DNA from 2 places in the Paenibacillus sp. FSL H7-689 genome. Region 2 is predicted to be linked to the other one. Evidence: riboswitches for the same ligand, from Rfam matches in the RefSeq annotation. Region 2 holds a riboswitch; the other holds the start of a gene.

Region 1 (8,708 bases), on a different contig from region 2:
GTAACGGGAGCAACGGGAGCGACCGGAGCCACAGGGGTTACAGGTGCAACAGGCGTAACCGGAACAACCGGGACGGCTGGTGTAACGGGAGCAACGGGAGCGACCGGAGTCACTGGGGCTACAGGTGCGACAGGCGTAACCGGAACAACCGGGACAGCCGGAGTAACGGGAGCAACGGGAACGACCGGAGTCACTGGGGCTACAGGTGCGACAGGTGCGACGGGAACAACCGGGACGGCTGGTGTAACGGGAGCAACGGGAGCGACCGGAGTCACTGGGGCTACAGGAGCTACTGGATCGACAGCAGCTTCTGCCCCTGCGGATTCTTCCTTGTTTGCTGATAGCCAGACCACGGCGTTGGGTCTTTCATTAGTAGCTGAAACGACGATTCAGACACTTAATGTACCTGTAGTAGCAGGTCAACGCGTGAAAATCGATAATAGTACACAAGTAGCAATAGTTGTAGGGTCTAACTGGAGTATTGCGTATAACATTAATCTGAGACGTAACGGAGTGTTAATTAATCAATTGCAGCTCTCACGAACCGGTAATGCTTCGGGAACGTTGAGGTTTCTTTCCTCCAACACTTACGTGGATACATCCCCGACTACAACGACTAATGCATACACGATAAGTATCCAATTTACGACAACTAGCAACGTCACGAGTGCCTCAGCGGAAGTGAGAAATGTGAATGCTATTCGTTTCAGTTAAAATAGACATCGAACTTATGATAATTACACGTTACTTTTGTTGACATATATGATATTGTACATTACTCTATGGGTATACTTGATAAAAAATTTAGAAATATACCAATTCGAATCGAATTAAGATAATACAGCGGATGATAACGAGCGGGAGAGACCTGAGTTAGCCGAGCAATATGGCTAGTGTTCAGGCACCGAAGGAGCAAGCTGCTGCGCACCCGGCGCAGTGGTTAATCTCTCAGGTAAATGTACCATCGTTGGACGCAACTCTGGAGAGTGCGCGAATTGCGCCACCCAAGGGGTATATGATCAGTCAGACCGGTGAACTTGTCTGTAATCGCAGGCAATGCACCTTGTCGTGAGACACTGCTGATCGTGAAACTCTCAGGTATCGAGGACAGAGAGAGGGCCTGGGGCCTTCTTCTGTCCTTTTTTGATGTCATCATATCCAAAATAAGGGACATTGTGGATGGAACTCCGGGATCGAAATGACGAATACATTTTACAAATATGAATCATGATTAATAATGGAGGGTTACAAGGTGCGATTTAAAGATGTTTTCTCAATTATTGGTCCGTCGATGACGGGGCCTTCAAGTTCACATACAGCTGGTGCGGCAAGGTTAGGAAGAATTGCTCGTCAGTGGCTAGGATGTACGCCAGATCGTGCCCGGCTGACCCTGTACGGTTCATTTGCAGATACGTATCAGGGGCACGGAACAGATCTGGCACTGATCGGCGGTCTGCTGGATTATGTCACAGACGATCCGCGTATCCCGGATGCAGAGCAATACGCAGAGGAAGCGGGCATGGAGGTTGAGTTTTATACAAGTGGCCTGCCTGCTCCTCATCCAAATACGGTCAAAATTGAGTTGTGGCATGGAGAACGTGCCTGCTCCTTAATCGGTGCATCCATTGGTGGTGGAAGCGTATCCGTGCATTCGATGAATGATTTTCGTGTTCAGATTAGTGGTGAGTTTCCAACACTCGTTCTGCGACATGCGGACAAAGCAGGGGTGCTTGCATCGGTAACGTCCACGATCAGTTCATCCGGGGTTAACATCGGGTATATGCAGGTGGACCGGAAAGCCCGTGATGGCGAAGCACTTACCGCGATGGAAATGGATGGTGTGCCTAATCCTGATATGCTCAAGCGTCTAAAAGAGCTGGACCATGTGCTGGACATTCGTGTTATCGATTTGAAGAGAGGAGTTGATTCGGATGCGGTTTAAACATTTGCACGAGCTGAATACGATCTGTACAGCAGAATCCAAAACCATTGCTCAGCTGATGATCGAGGAGCAGGTTCAGGAGACCAATACACCGGAAGCGGATGTTGTGAAGCAGATGTCTGAATATTATCAGGTGATGAAGGAAGCGGTACGAAAAGGGCTAACGGAAGATACGACATCACGCAGTGGATTAACAGGTGGAGACGGCAAAAAAATGGCTGAGTACATTCGCAAGGGCGAGACTTGCTCGGGAGATGCTTCCGCACTTGCCATGGCGTATGCCCTGTGTGTATCTGAAGTGAATGCCTCCATGGGTCGGATCGTGGCAACACCAACAGCTGGTTCCTGCGGCATCATCCCCGGTGTTTTTATTAGCTCACAGGAGCGATTTGGCTGGACGGACGAACATTTGGTGAACGGGTTGTTCTGTGCGGGAGCGATTGGTTATGTTATCGCGAACAATTCATTTATCTCCGGAGCCGAGGGTGGCTGTCAGGCGGAAGTGGGTTCCGCTATCGGCATGGCTGCGGGTGCCATGGTTGAACTGCGTGGAGGTACACCGGAACAGGTCGTTCATGCCGTTGGTTTGGCGTTAAAAAATACACTGGGCCTTATCTGCGATCCGGTCGCAGGCCTTGTTGAAATCCCGTGCATCGTCCGTAATGGACTGGGTGCAGTTACGGCGCTGGCTGCGGCTGACATGGCCCTGGCCGGAGTGCGTAGTGCCATTCCGTCAGACGAAGTCATCGATGTCATGCTGGAAGTAGGCAGTGCGATGCCGAGCCGTCACCGGGAGACAGCCCAAGGTGGACTGGCCCAGACACCTACCGGCCGCAAAATGATGCAGAAGTTGGCTAAACCAAAGGCAAAGCGTGCCGAGCCTGAGGCTGAGTCCCCTGCTGAAAATGACGTAGAAACTAAGGCATAAATCGGATTGATATGAAAAGCCGGTACAAATCTTCCTGGTGAAGAGATGTATCGGCTTTTTTTGTCTTTTTCCAACGAAGAAAAACAAAAAAACATTGACGATCTATATATCGATTAGATATATTAACAACTGTCATATATCAATAAGATATATAAAAGAGCGAAACAAAACTAAAGGAGATGGATAGAATGAAAGGTATTTTCCAGACGAGTCTACTGTTTTTGAAAAACGGAGCCACCATTGTAGGTTTAATTACGGCTGTGCTGTTTCAGGTTTTTTTTAACATCATCTGGCTTAGCGGATACGACCAGGTTAACGAAAGAATGACTCAATTGGCTGTCACCATCGTGAATGAAGATGGGGTAGCGGCTGAACCAGTGGCTAAGTCTTTGGCGGCAGGTCTGAATTTCGAGATCAAACCATCTGAATCGATGCAAGAAGCACGACAGATGTTAACGGATCGGAATGTGTACATGATTATTGAGATTCCATCAGGTTTCATGCAACAGGCAGAAGACTTGTCAAAACTGATGACAGTGAAGTATGTGATGAACGAATCAAACGTGGCTACCGTGAAAAGTGTGATGCAGAACGTAGCCGCACAAGTTACAGCGACGTTGAACCGTGAAGTACAAGAGAATGGCATTCGCGGAGTGCTGAATCAGTCCGGTATGACTGCTGATCAGTCCGATGCGCTGGCGCTTGGGTTGTCTTCACGCGTGGAGGCAGAAGTGGAGCGACTGAATCCTGTTGATAATTTTTCTTTTTCCATGGTACCGATGTTGATTGTAACGGCTACGTTTACTGGAGCGATGTTGCTTGGCATGAATCTGCAGAAAGTATCTGGTGAACTGAGTAACAGGGCAGGGAAATGGGAGCGTTTCTGGGCGCGCAACATCGTTAATGTTGGTGCTGCATTTATTGTCTCGCTCGTTGGGTCGGGGATGATGCACGTTATGGGGGTATCGTCAGCAGATGGTTGGTTCATGTTATGGCTTTTCCAGTTGCTGGTCACCATATCTTTTATACTCATGGCTCAGTTGAGCTTGTTGTTGCTTGGCAATGCTGGGGCTTGGTTAAACAGTGCGCTGTTGCCTCTGCTGATGTTGTCCTCGGGCTCAACGATTCCACGCGATGTAATGTCTGAGTTCTACCAAGGGATCGGTCATTATCTGCCGGCGACCTATGCGGTAGAAGGCATGACGAACCTTGTGCTTGGGGGCAACGGGATTGGCAGGGATGTATTGTTCCTTGCAGTAATAGGGGGAGCAACGTTGACTCTGGGTGCCCTTAGCATCTGGATCAGACGCTCCGGCCCGGTACGTTCTGAAGCTCATAAGGAGGACCAGACTGCTGCTGTGCCTGTTGCTCTGAAAGCAACCGTTTCGTCATCTGAACATTGAACAAGGGGTACTGATTGTGATACGTTAAGGGGAATGGAAAGGAGCGGTACACCGATGAACACGCAGCATGTCATCCTCGGAATACTGCACAATCAGCCAAGTTCCGGATACGAGATCAAGCAGTACTTTGAACAATATTTTTCATTTTTCTTTGATGCCAGCTTTGGCACCATATATCCTACACTTGCGAAGATGGAAAAGTCAGGATTGCTGACTAAGGAATCGGTTAAGCAGGAAGGGAAACCTGATAAGAACGTGTATTCATTGACCCCTGAAGGAGCAGCGCAATTTCACGCCTATTTAATGAGTCCTTTGGAAGCTGAGGTATTTCGTTCTGATTTTCTGATGCGGTTGTATTTCGGAGAGTTGGCGGATGAAGATACCGTAACGGGTTGGATATCCAGCCAGTTGAAGCGAAAGGAAATGTTATACGCTGAACTTCAGCGCCAGATGGAAGAATTCGGCGAACGTATTTCGCCTGCACAGCGTCTGTGTCTGCAAGTGGGGCTTGTACAATATGAGGCCACCATCCAGTTGCTCAAGGAACAGCTGGTTCAGCCAGAGTAATCCATGGTCATAATGAATTACGTCAAAATCAAATAGGCACTCATCAGATCCGGAACAGGTCTGTGAGCGCCTATTTGGTTTTTTATATTCCGATGAAGTGGACCCATGTCCGGTCTTGTATAAAAGCAAATATAGCTTGGTGTTTATGTGAGACTAGTACTCAGTACAGCATATCCATACGCGGGCAGTTCAATGGCGAGTACGCCATCTTCCTTGGCGGTGCGATGGTTTCCGCCGAATAACTCGGTCCATTCCTCGTCACCGGCCTCAAGCTCGACAATAGCTGTCTCTTCTGATCGATTGAACAGAACCAGAATGCGTTCCTCCTCATTTTGTCGCTCAAATACCAGTTGGCTGCCATCGGGACGAGCCTGTAAGAAACGAACGGTGCCTTCTGCACGCAGGGCAGGATGCGCATGACGCAGGGAGATTAGTTTCTGATAAAAGTTAAACAGCTCTCGGTCTTGCTTCGCTTCATCCCATTCCATGCATTTACGGCAACCCGGATCATGTTCGCCGTCCATGCCAATCTCGTCTCCGTAATAGATGCACGGCGCGCCCATATAACTGAACTGGAATAACGCAGCCAGCTTCATCTTGCGCTGGTCGCCTTCACACAGCGTGAGCAGCCGCGGGGTATCGTGGCTGTCCAGCAAGTTAAACGCCACTTCGCTGGCCTGAAGCGGATAACGGGATAACTGTCGCCCGATGGAGTTTGCGAACTGTTCGGCGTGCATCGTATTTTTCACAAAGAAAGCATTCACGGCATCGGTAAACGGATAGTTCATGGACGCGTCGAACTGGTCGCCTTGCAGCCAGGAAGAAGACTCGTTCCATACTTCGCCCAGAATATAGGCATCCGGATTAGCCGCTTTGACTACACGGCGGAAATCACGCCAGAATGCATCATCCACTTCGTCTGCCACATCCAGCCGCCATCCGTCCGCGCCCACTTCCTTAATCCAGTACTCGGCAACCTCCAGCAGATAAGCCTTAACCTCGGAATTCTCCGTATTCAGCTTTGGCATATGCGCTTCGAATCCGAAGGTCTCATACGTTGGAATGCCGTCCTTCACGTCCAGCGGGTATTCGTGTACATGGAACCAGTCCTTGTATTTGGATTGTTCTCCGTTCTTCTGCACATCTACAAACGGCGCAAATGTCTTCCCGGAATGGTTGAACACAGCATCCAGAAGTACGCGAATTCCACGTGCGTGGCACAGCTCCACCAGTCGTTTCACGGTATCTGCGTCACCAAAGTGCCGGTCTACCCGCAGGTAGTCTTCTGTATCATATTTATGATTGGTAGTGGCTTCAAAGATGGGTGTGAAGTAGATCGCATTAATGCCAAGATCGCTGATGTAATCCAGATGGTCGATCACGCCCTGAAGGTCACCGCCGAAGAAATTGAAAGGTGTCGGCTCACCACCCCACGGCTCTACCTTTTCCGGACTAATATCCGGGTTGCCGTTGGCGAATCGTTCAGGGAAAATCTGATAAAACACCGCGTCCTTAACCCATGCAGGGGGTGTGAATACAGCTCCGGCATGAATATAAGGGAACTGGAACATACGGCCCGGGTCGTCTGGTTCTTTTTCCTGGAAGTCCGTCTCGGTCATCCAGATCTGTTCGTCTCCGTTTTTGAGCAGAAAAGAGTACTTCAGTCGGTGGTAGGGAGGTTTCACCTCACCCTCGTAATAATCGAACATGGAGTCAGAGGTAAACTTGGTTAAGGGAACCAGCGCTTTGGTTGCATCCCACGCATATTTATCCCCGGTCAGGGCATGTACCTCGGTCAGATCATTCTTTTTGGCACGCAGGCGCAGATGGATTGTATCTTGGTCATAGGCATAGGCCCAGTTTCGTTTCGGTTGATGATAGATGGCTTCCAGCAGCATAATGAAATTCCTCCCGTCAGGTGTAGAACTTGTATGTACTTGGTAGACTTGATTAATATGACATTCCCCACGTTAATGGATAAGCTATAATTAGCATGTGTGGTAACGTAAAGGCTTGAACATTGTTTCAATAAGACATGAATTCATATGTTATAGACAGCTTTTACATGATGATGCTCAGATATATCATTAACCCAATGGGGGCAGAAAGGAAACGAATATTCGGATGAAAACCAAACTGTTATATATTGAAGATGATACGGAAATTGCGACTTGGGTCAGAGCCGATCTGGAGGAGCGCGGTTATGAGGTGGTATGGCTCGGCAGTGGTGAAGGTGCAGCGGAGGCTGCTGTCGGTTGTTCACTCATTATTCTTGATGTCATGCTGCCTGGGCTGGATGGATTTACGGTGGGCCAGCGACTGAAAAAAGAACATCCCGCCGTGCCCATTGTCATGCTCTCGGCCAGAACGTCCATTGACGATAAGTTGCACGGTCTTGATTTTGCCGATGACTATGTGACCAAACCATTTCACCCCGATGAACTGGCTGCCCGGATTGAAGTACAACTGCGTAAGGCAGGAACAGCGGTCTCATCGGATACAGCCCTGAAGCTGGATCATCTCTCCATCTATGAGAAGGACAACCGGATCGTCAATGAGGAGACGGGAGATGAGATTATTTTATCGGGAAAACAGTTCCACATCTTCGCCTACCTGCTACGACATATGGGCATGATTCGAACCAAAGAGCAGATCTATGAAGCCGTCTGGAACGAGCCCTATCTGGATGGGGACAAAACTTTAATGGTACATATTCGACATCTGCGCGAAAAGCTGGAGCTTGATCCGGCCAATCCAGTAGTTATTCAGACAGTCCGTGGTGTGGGATATCGTGTGAAGAAGCCATGATTCGGTGGTTCAGAGAACGGAAGATCATGAAGGGAGAACGGAAGGGAGAACGAAGCATGGAGCAAAAGCAATCCGGGCGGCGTAAGCTTCGCTTTGGGCGGTCCTTGATGTCCAGATACATCATCCTGATCTTGGCGGCTGTATTATTTGTCCCCGTCATTCTTCCGATCATGTCCATCATATATGTTGTTGTAGTGAATAACACGAATATGAATCAAGCGGCACCTTATGGTGACGTTACCCAGATCAGTAATTTCTGGTCGCTTGAAGCGGAGAACCTGGATGGTGCTTCGGATGAAGAGATTAAGGCCCGGTTGGAGCAATTACATGGCTCGTATCCCAAATCTTCCATGTATCGTGTGAAAGCGAGCGGTGAGACCCTCTTTATTCTCGGTAGTGAAGATGTAACGCTTCTGAAATCCACGTCGCCGGATGGCAGGACAGACACGACATTGAGATGGTCACTGGATTCCGGGCAAACGGCAGAGACCCGAATTCCAGCCGAATGGAATGCGAACAATACCGTGCAATTCATGAAAGAAGCTTCCTTTCGCGATCCGTTGACCGTAGTTTCATATATTGGCGGGGGTGAAAAGGACAGAGGACAGGGCTTCATGATCATTGAAGTGCCGAGATCACTTCTGCAAATGAATCACAGTAACGGGCTGCTGGAACTTTTGTATCTCGGCATTGTAATGACCATCATCTTTCTGAGCTTCATCATGATGTCGATCCTCTTCTTCGCACGCATTCGCAAACGACTTATTCGTTTGCAGACAGCCATGATGACCACAGGCAAGGAAGGCCTCCCGCTTCCGGTAGATATCCGCCAGTCAGACGAGATCGGTCAACTGGAAGAAGCCTTCAATCAGATGGTGCATCAACTGTCCGACAGCCGTCACCGTGAACGCGAGGAGGAACAATTGCGCAAACGTCTCATTGCGGGGCTTTCCCACGATCTGCGTACCCCGCTAACGGTGATTCGTGGACATATGCATGCCTTGCACAAGGAAGAGCTGAGTGAGCAAGGTGACCGTTCATTACATCGCATGGAAGCAAA
Region 2 (8,708 bases):
ACCCGCAATTGCGGCAAGAATCAGAATCGGTCTCATCAGAATGTAAGGGAAGTAGATCTCATGAATGCCCCCGAAGAAATGAATGATTACGGCACCCGGTGCAGAAGATTTGGCCATTCCGCGTCCGAAGAAACAGTAAGCAAGTAAGATACCAAGTCCCGGACCCGGGTTTGATTCAAGCATGTATAATACGGATTTCCCTAATTCTCTCGCTTGATCTGTTGCAATTGGTGTAAGAATCCCGTGGTTGATTGCATTGTTCAGGAACAATACTTTACCTGGTTCAATGATTAGGTTGACCAGCGGCAGCAAACCAAGATTCATTAAGCCCTGTACACCGGCAGATAATACTTTGCTAATCGCTTCTACAGCAGGCCCGATGCCCAGTAGCGCAAAAATCCCCAAGATCCCGCCAATAATACCAGCTGAGAAGTTGTTAACCAGCATTTCAAATCCGGCTTTAACTTTACCTTCAATGGATTTATCGAACTTTTTAATGATCCATGCTGCCAGTGGTCCGGCAATCATGGCACCTAGGAACATCGGGATATCACTACCCACGATGACCCCGATGGTCATAATGGCACCCACGACACCACCACGCTGACCATGCACCATCGTACCTCCGGTGTAACCAATTAACAGTGGCAGCAAATATTTGATCATCGGATCAACTAGCTGTGCAAGCGTCTCGTTAGGGAACCAGCCTGTTGGAATGAACAGAGCCGTAATTAATCCCCAGGCGATGAACGCTCCCATATTTGGCATGACCATACCACTCAGGAATCGGCCAAAACGCTGAACACCAACCCGTAGCCCACCTTTGGAATTGGACGATTGGTCCAAATTACTCATTGTATTATCCTCCTTGGATCAAGTGATTATGATTTATGAAAGGGGTATCATTTCTCCCCTGCTGTAATCCTAAGCGAGAATGCTCTCCTGTTCAATGAAATGAAAGCGTACTTTCGTCATGAACAATGATGACAACATTAGGTTATGTAATCGTTTTAATGGATGCATAATGGCTGAACCTATTGGTACACAAGGATTTTCTTGCCTATGACTTTTGTCATTTCCAGAATCATTTTCCAACCTATAGCTTGGTCCAATCAGGTGATTTACATCCACAATCTGCTTCAATCCACATTCAAAACCATTCTTGGAAAGCACAAAAAACCTGTGCAAGCATCCGGCTCACACAGGTCGAAACAATATGAAGCTCATATCATTTAATTATAAAATATATGTTAATAAGTACAAGTTCGTTGATACTATTCTTCCGTATGTTTCCGATACGCGTCTGCATTCATCAATGTAGACAATGCTGCTGTCAGATCTCCCTCAACACGGATCTCAATCATCCAGCCTTCCTCGTAAGGAGAGCTGTTCACAAGTTCAGGGAAGTCCTGCAACGAATCATTCACTGCAATAATTGAACCTGTGACGGGAGAGAACAAGTCCGAAACCGTTTTGACCGATTCGATCGTTCCAATGCTGTCCTCTGCTTTTACATTGGTTTCAAGGTCAGGCAATTCCACAAACACAATGTCACCCAGCTGATGCTGCGCGAACTCGGTAATGCCAATACGTACAGTATCCTCCCCTACGGTTTGCACCCATTCGTGCTCTTCACTGTACAGGAAATCACTTTTCAATTCGCTCATCGATATCCGCCTCGCTTTTCATTAATGAGTACATGCGTTCTTTGACCTTAACCTTTTTCCCAGAACATAGCGTATGATATTTATGAATCAAATGTCAAGATACCTCACAATTTATTTGCTGAACACCTCTAAATCCTGTAACCGGATTACACTCTTTCTTCATATACTGGTGAATATTAGAATAGTAAGCGTAGTCTTTTTAAATACACGAACAATAAAATAAAAAATAAATTAAATATTCGGTTTTAAATTATTATCAATGATATCGTTCTTGACATCAGTAGTGGATTCACGTTTTAATGAGAGGAGTAAATGTGTTTATTGGACTATGTTATACCCGCGGATGAATGTAAAGGGAGAGATTACCCGTGACACCCGATTCGGGATGTACATGAGGTAACGCCGAAGGAGTAAACCACCGATAAGCGGGGGTGAATCTCTCAGGCAAAAGGACTTTTACGGGACGCAACTCTGGAGAGCATCTATTCGCCCTGTGCGGGCGTTATGATCACCCAAGGGGAAACCTGCTGCACAACGTAGCGGGGTAACTCTCAGGTACAAGGGACAGAGCCTTAGAATACAGCGTGCTACTTGGCATGCCGATTCTTTGGCCTGTCCTTTTCCTTTTTCCCAAAAAACGAAAAACAGGATGTAGAATGGCGCTGCCATAGCTGCCTTACCATACTTATATGATGAAAATATCTAGCTGAAAATTTAAAAATACTCTGGTTCATTGATCCACGATTGTATATCCGGCCGGCTGACGGCCCATGACGAGGTGATTTGATGTCTGATTTGCTTAGAACACCACTCTTCCCACTATATCAGCAATATGAAGGCGTACGGTGCATTGATTTTGGAGGCTGGGAGCTTCCGGTACAATTTAGCGGAATCCAGAAAGAACATGAAGCGGTACGCGAGCGCGCGGGACTGTTCGATGTATCCCATATGGGCGAATTCACGGTACAGGGTGAGCAGGCTGAAGTTTTTTTGCAACAAATGATGACCAATGACGTGACCACGCTAGTTCCCGGTCAAGCCCAGTACACCCTGATGTGTTATCCAGATGGCGGTGTGGTGGATGATCTGCTCGTGTATAAGCTGGAAGATCAGCATTATATGCTTGTGGTTAACGCCTCCAACATCGACAAGGATTGGGCGTGGCTGCAAGAGCACTTGATCCCCGGCGTAAGTATGACCAACGATTCGGAGCAAACGGCGCTGCTCGCCTTGCAAGGTCCACTGGCTGTAGATATTATCGGGAAAGTTACAGATACGGATGTAAGCTCGATTGAACCGTTTCGTTTTGTGCAGGATGCTGAAGTATGTGGAGTAAAATTACTGTTGTCCCGTACCGGATATACCGGTGAAGATGGCTTTGAACTATATGTTCCTGCGGACCAGGCTGCTGTGGTCTGGAATGGATTAATGCAAGCCGGTGAAGGTCACGGACTTGTACCGACAGGCCTCGGTGCTCGGGATACACTGCGCTTTGAAGCAAAGCTCCCTCTGTATGGACAGGAATTGTCGGCAACTATCTCTCCGCTTGAAGCTGGCGTTGGCATGTTTGTGAAGCTGAATGCCGGACCTTTTATCGGACACGAAGCCTTGTTACAGCAAAAAACTGACGGGCCCGCCCGCAAACTGGTCGGCATCGAAGTGTTGGAGCGCGGTATTCCCCGCCCCCACTATCCGATTTACGCCGAAGGCGTACAGATTGGTGAAGTGACAACAGGCACGCAATCACCTACATTGAAGCGTAATCTGGGGCTTGCCCTCATCGACAGCAAATACGCTGCGCTGGGAACCCCGCTTGAGATTGAGATCCGCGGCAAGAAACTAAAAGCCGAGGTCGTGAAGACCCCTTTTCATAAACGGACACGTACGTCGAAGACACCTACTCAAGGAGCTGATCAAGCATGAGCAAGCACCGTTACATTCCCATGACTGAACAAGATCAGAGCGCCATGCTCGCAACCATCGGTGTGGATACGCTGGAAGATCTGTTTCAGGACATTCCAAAAGAGATTCGTTATCAGGGCGAGCTACCTGTATCCTCCAAACTCGATGAATATGCGCTGACACGTCACATGTCCAAACAAGCCGGCGCCAACGCCAATTTCGAAACACACGCCAGCTTCCTCGGCGCAGGCATATACGATCATCATGTTCCTTCCGTCATCAATCATGTCATTTCCCGTTCCGAGTTCTACACTGCCTACACACCTTATCAGCCTGAGATCAGCCAAGGTGAACTACAGGCCATTTTCGAATTTCAATCCTACATCTGTGAATTAACCGGTATGGCTGTAGCCAATGCCAGTATGTATGACGGTGCAACAGCTTTTGCGGAAGCCGGTAATCTGGCCGCAGCGGCAACTCGTCGCAAACAGCTCATCGTATCCCGTACCGTTCATCCGGAAGCCCGTCAGGTATTGCAGGCATATGCGCACGGACTCCGTCTGGAGATTGTTGAGATTGGTTATAAGGATGGCGTCACTGACTGGGATGCCCTGCAAACCGCCATATCAGACGATACCGCTGCTGTCATGATCCAGAGTCCGAACTTCTTTGGTGCCGTGGAAAATGTGAAGCAGGCTGCCGACCTCGTGCATGCGCACAAGGGCCTGCTTGTTGTAAGTGCAAACCCGCTATCGCTGGGTCTGCTGGAAGCCCCAGGCAAGCTGGGTGCCGACATCGTTGTAGGTGATGCGCAACCCCTTGGCATCGCCGCTTCACTCGGCGGCCCGACATGCGGATATTTCGCCGTATCCCAGCCTCATATGCGCCGAATTCCTGGCCGAATTGTAGGCCAAACAACCGATCGCAATGGCAAGCGTGGTTTTGTACTGACATTGCAAGCACGTGAACAGCACATCCGACGCGAAAAGGCGACATCCAACATCTGTTCCAACCAGGCTTTGCTTGCACTCAGCGCATCTGTGTATATGTCCATCATGGGTAAACAGGGTATGATCGATGTCTCGGATCTGAATTTGCAAAAGAGTCATTACACCCTCAATACATTAACTGCGATTCCTAGAGTTAGCCTTACTTTTAATGCACCAACATTTAATGAGTTTGTTATTAAGCTTCCTGAAGGAACCAACGTGGATACTCTTCAGTTGAAACTGCTGGATGCAGGCTTTATTGGTGGTTACGAACTCGGACGTGATTACCCGGAGCTTGCCGGACATATGCTGATTGCTGTTACCGAACGGCGCACTAAGGAAGAGATTGACGAATTCGCACGAGCATTGGAGGGATCGCTGTGACTCAAGAAACGACAACGACAACATCGTTACAAGGACAATCGGAAACAGGTACCTCAGTCTCCACTTCGGTTCAACCTGAGACGAATACAACATTTAGTGCACAGACCTTAACTCCTGCTCCGGAACAATCATTGATTTTTGAACTCAGCAGTCCTGGGCGTGTCGCTTATTCCTTACCAGAATGTGACGTTCCTCGTCAGGCTGCCGATACGTTGATTCCCCGGGAAATGCTCCGTTCGGAAGCAGCAGCACTGCCGGAAGTGTTTGAGGTAGATGTTATTCGACACTATACCGCGCTGTCCCGCCGCAACTTCGGCGTAGATAACGGATTCTATCCACTGGGCTCTTGTACGATGAAATACAATCCAAAGATTAATGAGGATGTTGCCCGTTACAACGGTTTTGCCAAAATCCATCCGTACCAGCATGAATCCAGCATTCAAGGTGCACTTGAACTGTTATATACGTTGCAAAACGACCTTGCAGGTCTGACAGGTATGGACGCTGTGACCTTGCAACCAGCAGCTGGTGCCCATGGAGAATGGACTGGACTTATGATGATTCGTGCCTACCACGAAGGTCGTGGCGAACAACGTACCAAAGTCATCGTGCCCGATTCTTCGCATGGTACCAACCCGGCAAGTGCAACCGTTGCAGGATTTGAAACTGTGACGATTCCATCCCGCGCAGACGGACTGGTCGATCTGGACGCACTCCGTGCAGCAGTCGGTTCGGATACGGCAGCATTGATGCTGACAAACCCGAATACACTTGGTTTGTTCGAGAAAGACATTCAGGAGATTGCATCCATCGTACATCAGGCTGGTGGCTTGTTGTACTACGATGGAGCCAACTCCAATGCCATTATGGGCATTACCCGTCCGGGTGATATGGGCTTTGACGTGGTGCATCTGAACTTGCACAAAACGATGAGTACACCTCATGGCGGTGGTGGACCAGGTTCCGGACCAGTTGGTGTGAAGAATCGCCTGGTTCCGTTCCTACCTAAGCCCATGGTTATCAAAAATGATGACGGTATGTATGCATTCGATCGTGAAGGCGATCAATCCATTGGTCGGGTGAAAGCCTACTACGGCAACTTCGGTATTCTGGTACGTGCCTATGCCTACATTCGCACCTATGGACCGGAAGGGTTACGCCGAGTCTCTGAATGCGCGGTACTGAATGCTAATTATATGATGGCCCGTCTCGCACCTTACTACGAGATTCCGTATCCAGGCGTATGTAAACATGAATTTGTCATGTCTGGTCGGGGTTTGAAGCAATACGGTGTGCGCACACTTGATGTTGCCAAACGATTGCTTGATTTTGGATATCACCCGCCTACGGTGTACTTCCCGCTCAACGTGGAGGAATGCATCATGATCGAGCCGACAGAAACCGAAAGTAAAGAAACGCTGGATGGCTTCATTGATACGATGATACGGATTGCCAAAGAAGCGGAAGAGACACCAGAATTGGTACTCAACGCACCTTACGGAACACCGGTCACTCGTCTGGATGAAACCACCGCCGCTCGCAAACCTGTACTGAACTGCGCTTGCAGTTAAGCACTAAGTGTATTACTAATCATGCTCTTGCTGATGTTAACTACATCAGTAAGAGCATTTTTTTGGCTAGACATTACAGGACCTTTCTCCTCGTACTCCCCTTCTAATTCCTATACGTTCGAGCAACAAAAAAAGCCAGTACCCGCTGTAACAGCGGATACCGGCAAAATCGCTGCATCAATGCAGCTCATTATCGGAAAAAGAAAAACCTCAAATCCGGAGGAAACCCCGGCAAAATTACGCTTTAATGCTTTGAACCAATTCAACGACTTGTTCAGCCGTTTGCATATCCAGAGCTTTAGCAGCCAGTTCCTGCATATCCGCACGGGACAGCTTGGTGATCTGACTACGAGCTGGCAGAATGGAGGTTGCGCTCATGCTGAACTCATCCAATCCAAGACCAAGCAACAATGGAATTGCCGTTTCGTCTCCTGCCATCTCACCACACATGCCAACCCATTTGCCTTCACGATGCGCTGCATCGATAACCATTTTAACCAAACGCAAAATGGCTGGGTTGTAAGGTTGATACAGATAAGCTACTCGTTCGTTCATACGGTCAGCAGCCATCGTGTATTGAATCAGATCGTTCGTTCCGATACTGAAGAAATCCACTTCTTTGGCAAACTGATCCGCCAGAACTGCAGTCGAAGGAATTTCGACCATGATTCCGAGTTGGATGCTGTCAGAAACAGCAATACCTTCAGCAACCAGCTTCTCTTTCTCTTCGAGCAAGACAGCTTTTGCTTCACGGAATTCACCGAGTGTTGCGATCATTGGGAACATGACACGCAGGTTTCCATGTACGCTTGCACGCAGCAATGCACGCAATTGTGTACGGAAGATATCCAGACGGTCCAAACACAGACGAACTGCGCGGAAGCCGAGGAATGGATTCATTTCTTTTGGCAGATCCAGGTATGGAAGCTCTTTGTCTCCACCGATGTCGAGTGTACGAACAACGACAGGTTTGCCTTCCATTTTTTCCAGTACCGCTTTGTAAGCATTATACTGAATGTCTTCGGAAGGAAGCTTGTCTCTGCCCATGTACAAGAACTCGGTACGGTACAGGCCTACAGCCTCGCCGCCGTTTTCCAGAACACCCGTTACGTCATTTGGTGTACCAATGTTAGCTGCAAGTTCAACATGAACGTTGTCCACCGTTACCGTTGGCTCATCACGAAGTTTTCTCCACTCTGCACGTTGTGCATCATACTGTTCCTGTTTGGCACGGTATTCAGCAATAACTTCATCAGTAGGGTTAACTAGTACGTGACCATCCAGACCGTCAACAATAATCATATCGCCTTGTTTCGCTTGAGCCAAGATGTCCTTGGTTCCAACAACAGCCGGAATCTCAAGAGAGCGAGCCATAATTGCCGAGTGAGAAGTACGTCCACCAATGTTGGTTGCAAAACCTTTAACAAATTGGCGGTTCAATTGAGCCGTGTCGGAAGGTGTTAGATCCTCCGCAAGCACAATCACTTCTTCATTGATCTCAGCCGGACTCATGAAGTCGATACCAAGCAAGTGATTTAGCACACGCTTGGTAACGTCACGCATATCTGCAGCACGTTCCTGCAGGTAAGCACTCTTCATGTTCTCAAACATGGAGATAAATTGCGATGCCGTTTCGTTCAAAGCAAATTCTGCATTGATCATGTCATCCGCAATTCTAGCTTTAACCGGATCAATCAGTTCCGGGTCATTCAAAATGAGCAAATGCGAAGCAAAAATCTCTGCTTTTTTCTCGCCAAGCTCTTGTAAAGTGCGCTCTTTGATCGCCTCAAGCTCAGCCTGGGATTTACCCAGAGCTGAGTCGAGTTTCGCGATCTCTGCGTCAACGTCGTTAATTTGGCGTTTTTCTACAGAGTAGTCAGGATGCTCCAAGATAAACGCCTTGGCGATAGCAATACCCGCCGAAGCCGCGATCCCGGAGACATTAAGCATTAATTTCGCCCAACCCTTCGTTAACCATAACGTCAGTCAAAGCTTGAAGAGCTTCAGCTTCGCCTTCGCCTTCAACGATGATGCTGATGGTGTCGCCTTGTTCCAATCCGAGGGAAAGAACACCCAGAATGGATTTCAAAGTTACTTTTTTACCGTTAGCTTCTGCAAAGGATTCTGCACCTTTGAATTTGTTTGCTGTATTAACCAGGGCTGTCGCCGGACGTGCGTGGATACCATCTTCGTCT

Evidence for each region. A riboswitch is a leader RNA that binds a small molecule or an ion and turns the genes downstream of it on or off. The one in region 2 is predicted to bind glycine.
Region 1: another riboswitch for glycine. It lies ahead of sdaAB (L-serine ammonia-lyase, iron-sulfur-dependent subunit beta); the one in region 2 lies ahead of gcvT (glycine cleavage system aminomethyltransferase GcvT).

Annotation. Positions count from the first base shown of each region.
Region 1 covers NZ_ASPU01000010.1:110,825-119,532, reverse strand. Annotated here, with positions in the region: partial or broken gene C170_RS29975 (collagen-like triple helix repeat-containing protein) at 1-714, shown strand, start outside; glycine riboswitch at 849-973, shown strand; glycine riboswitch at 978-1,113, shown strand; gene sdaAB (L-serine ammonia-lyase, iron-sulfur-dependent subunit beta) at 1,253-1,942, shown strand; gene sdaAA (L-serine ammonia-lyase, iron-sulfur-dependent, subunit alpha) at 1,932-2,870, shown strand; gene C170_RS06450 (YhgE/Pip domain-containing protein) at 3,059-4,273, shown strand; gene C170_RS06445 (helix-turn-helix transcriptional regulator) at 4,328-4,840, shown strand; gene C170_RS06440 (alpha-glycosidase) at 4,984-6,738, opposite strand; gene C170_RS06435 (response regulator transcription factor) at 6,965-7,648, shown strand; gene C170_RS06430 (HAMP domain-containing sensor histidine kinase) at 7,705-8,708, shown strand, end outside.
Region 2 covers NZ_ASPU01000066.1:88,612-97,319, reverse strand. Annotated here, with positions in the region: gene C170_RS28640 (PTS mannitol transporter subunit IICB) at 1-855, opposite strand, end outside; gene gcvH (glycine cleavage system protein GcvH) at 1,275-1,667, opposite strand; glycine riboswitch at 2,011-2,133, shown strand; glycine riboswitch at 2,137-2,237, shown strand; gene gcvT (glycine cleavage system aminomethyltransferase GcvT) at 2,454-3,590, shown strand; gene gcvPA (aminomethyl-transferring glycine dehydrogenase subunit GcvPA) at 3,587-4,942, shown strand; gene gcvPB (aminomethyl-transferring glycine dehydrogenase subunit GcvPB) at 5,074-6,513, shown strand; gene ptsP (phosphoenolpyruvate--protein phosphotransferase) at 6,751-8,463, opposite strand; gene C170_RS28610 (HPr family phosphocarrier protein) at 8,456-8,708, opposite strand, start outside.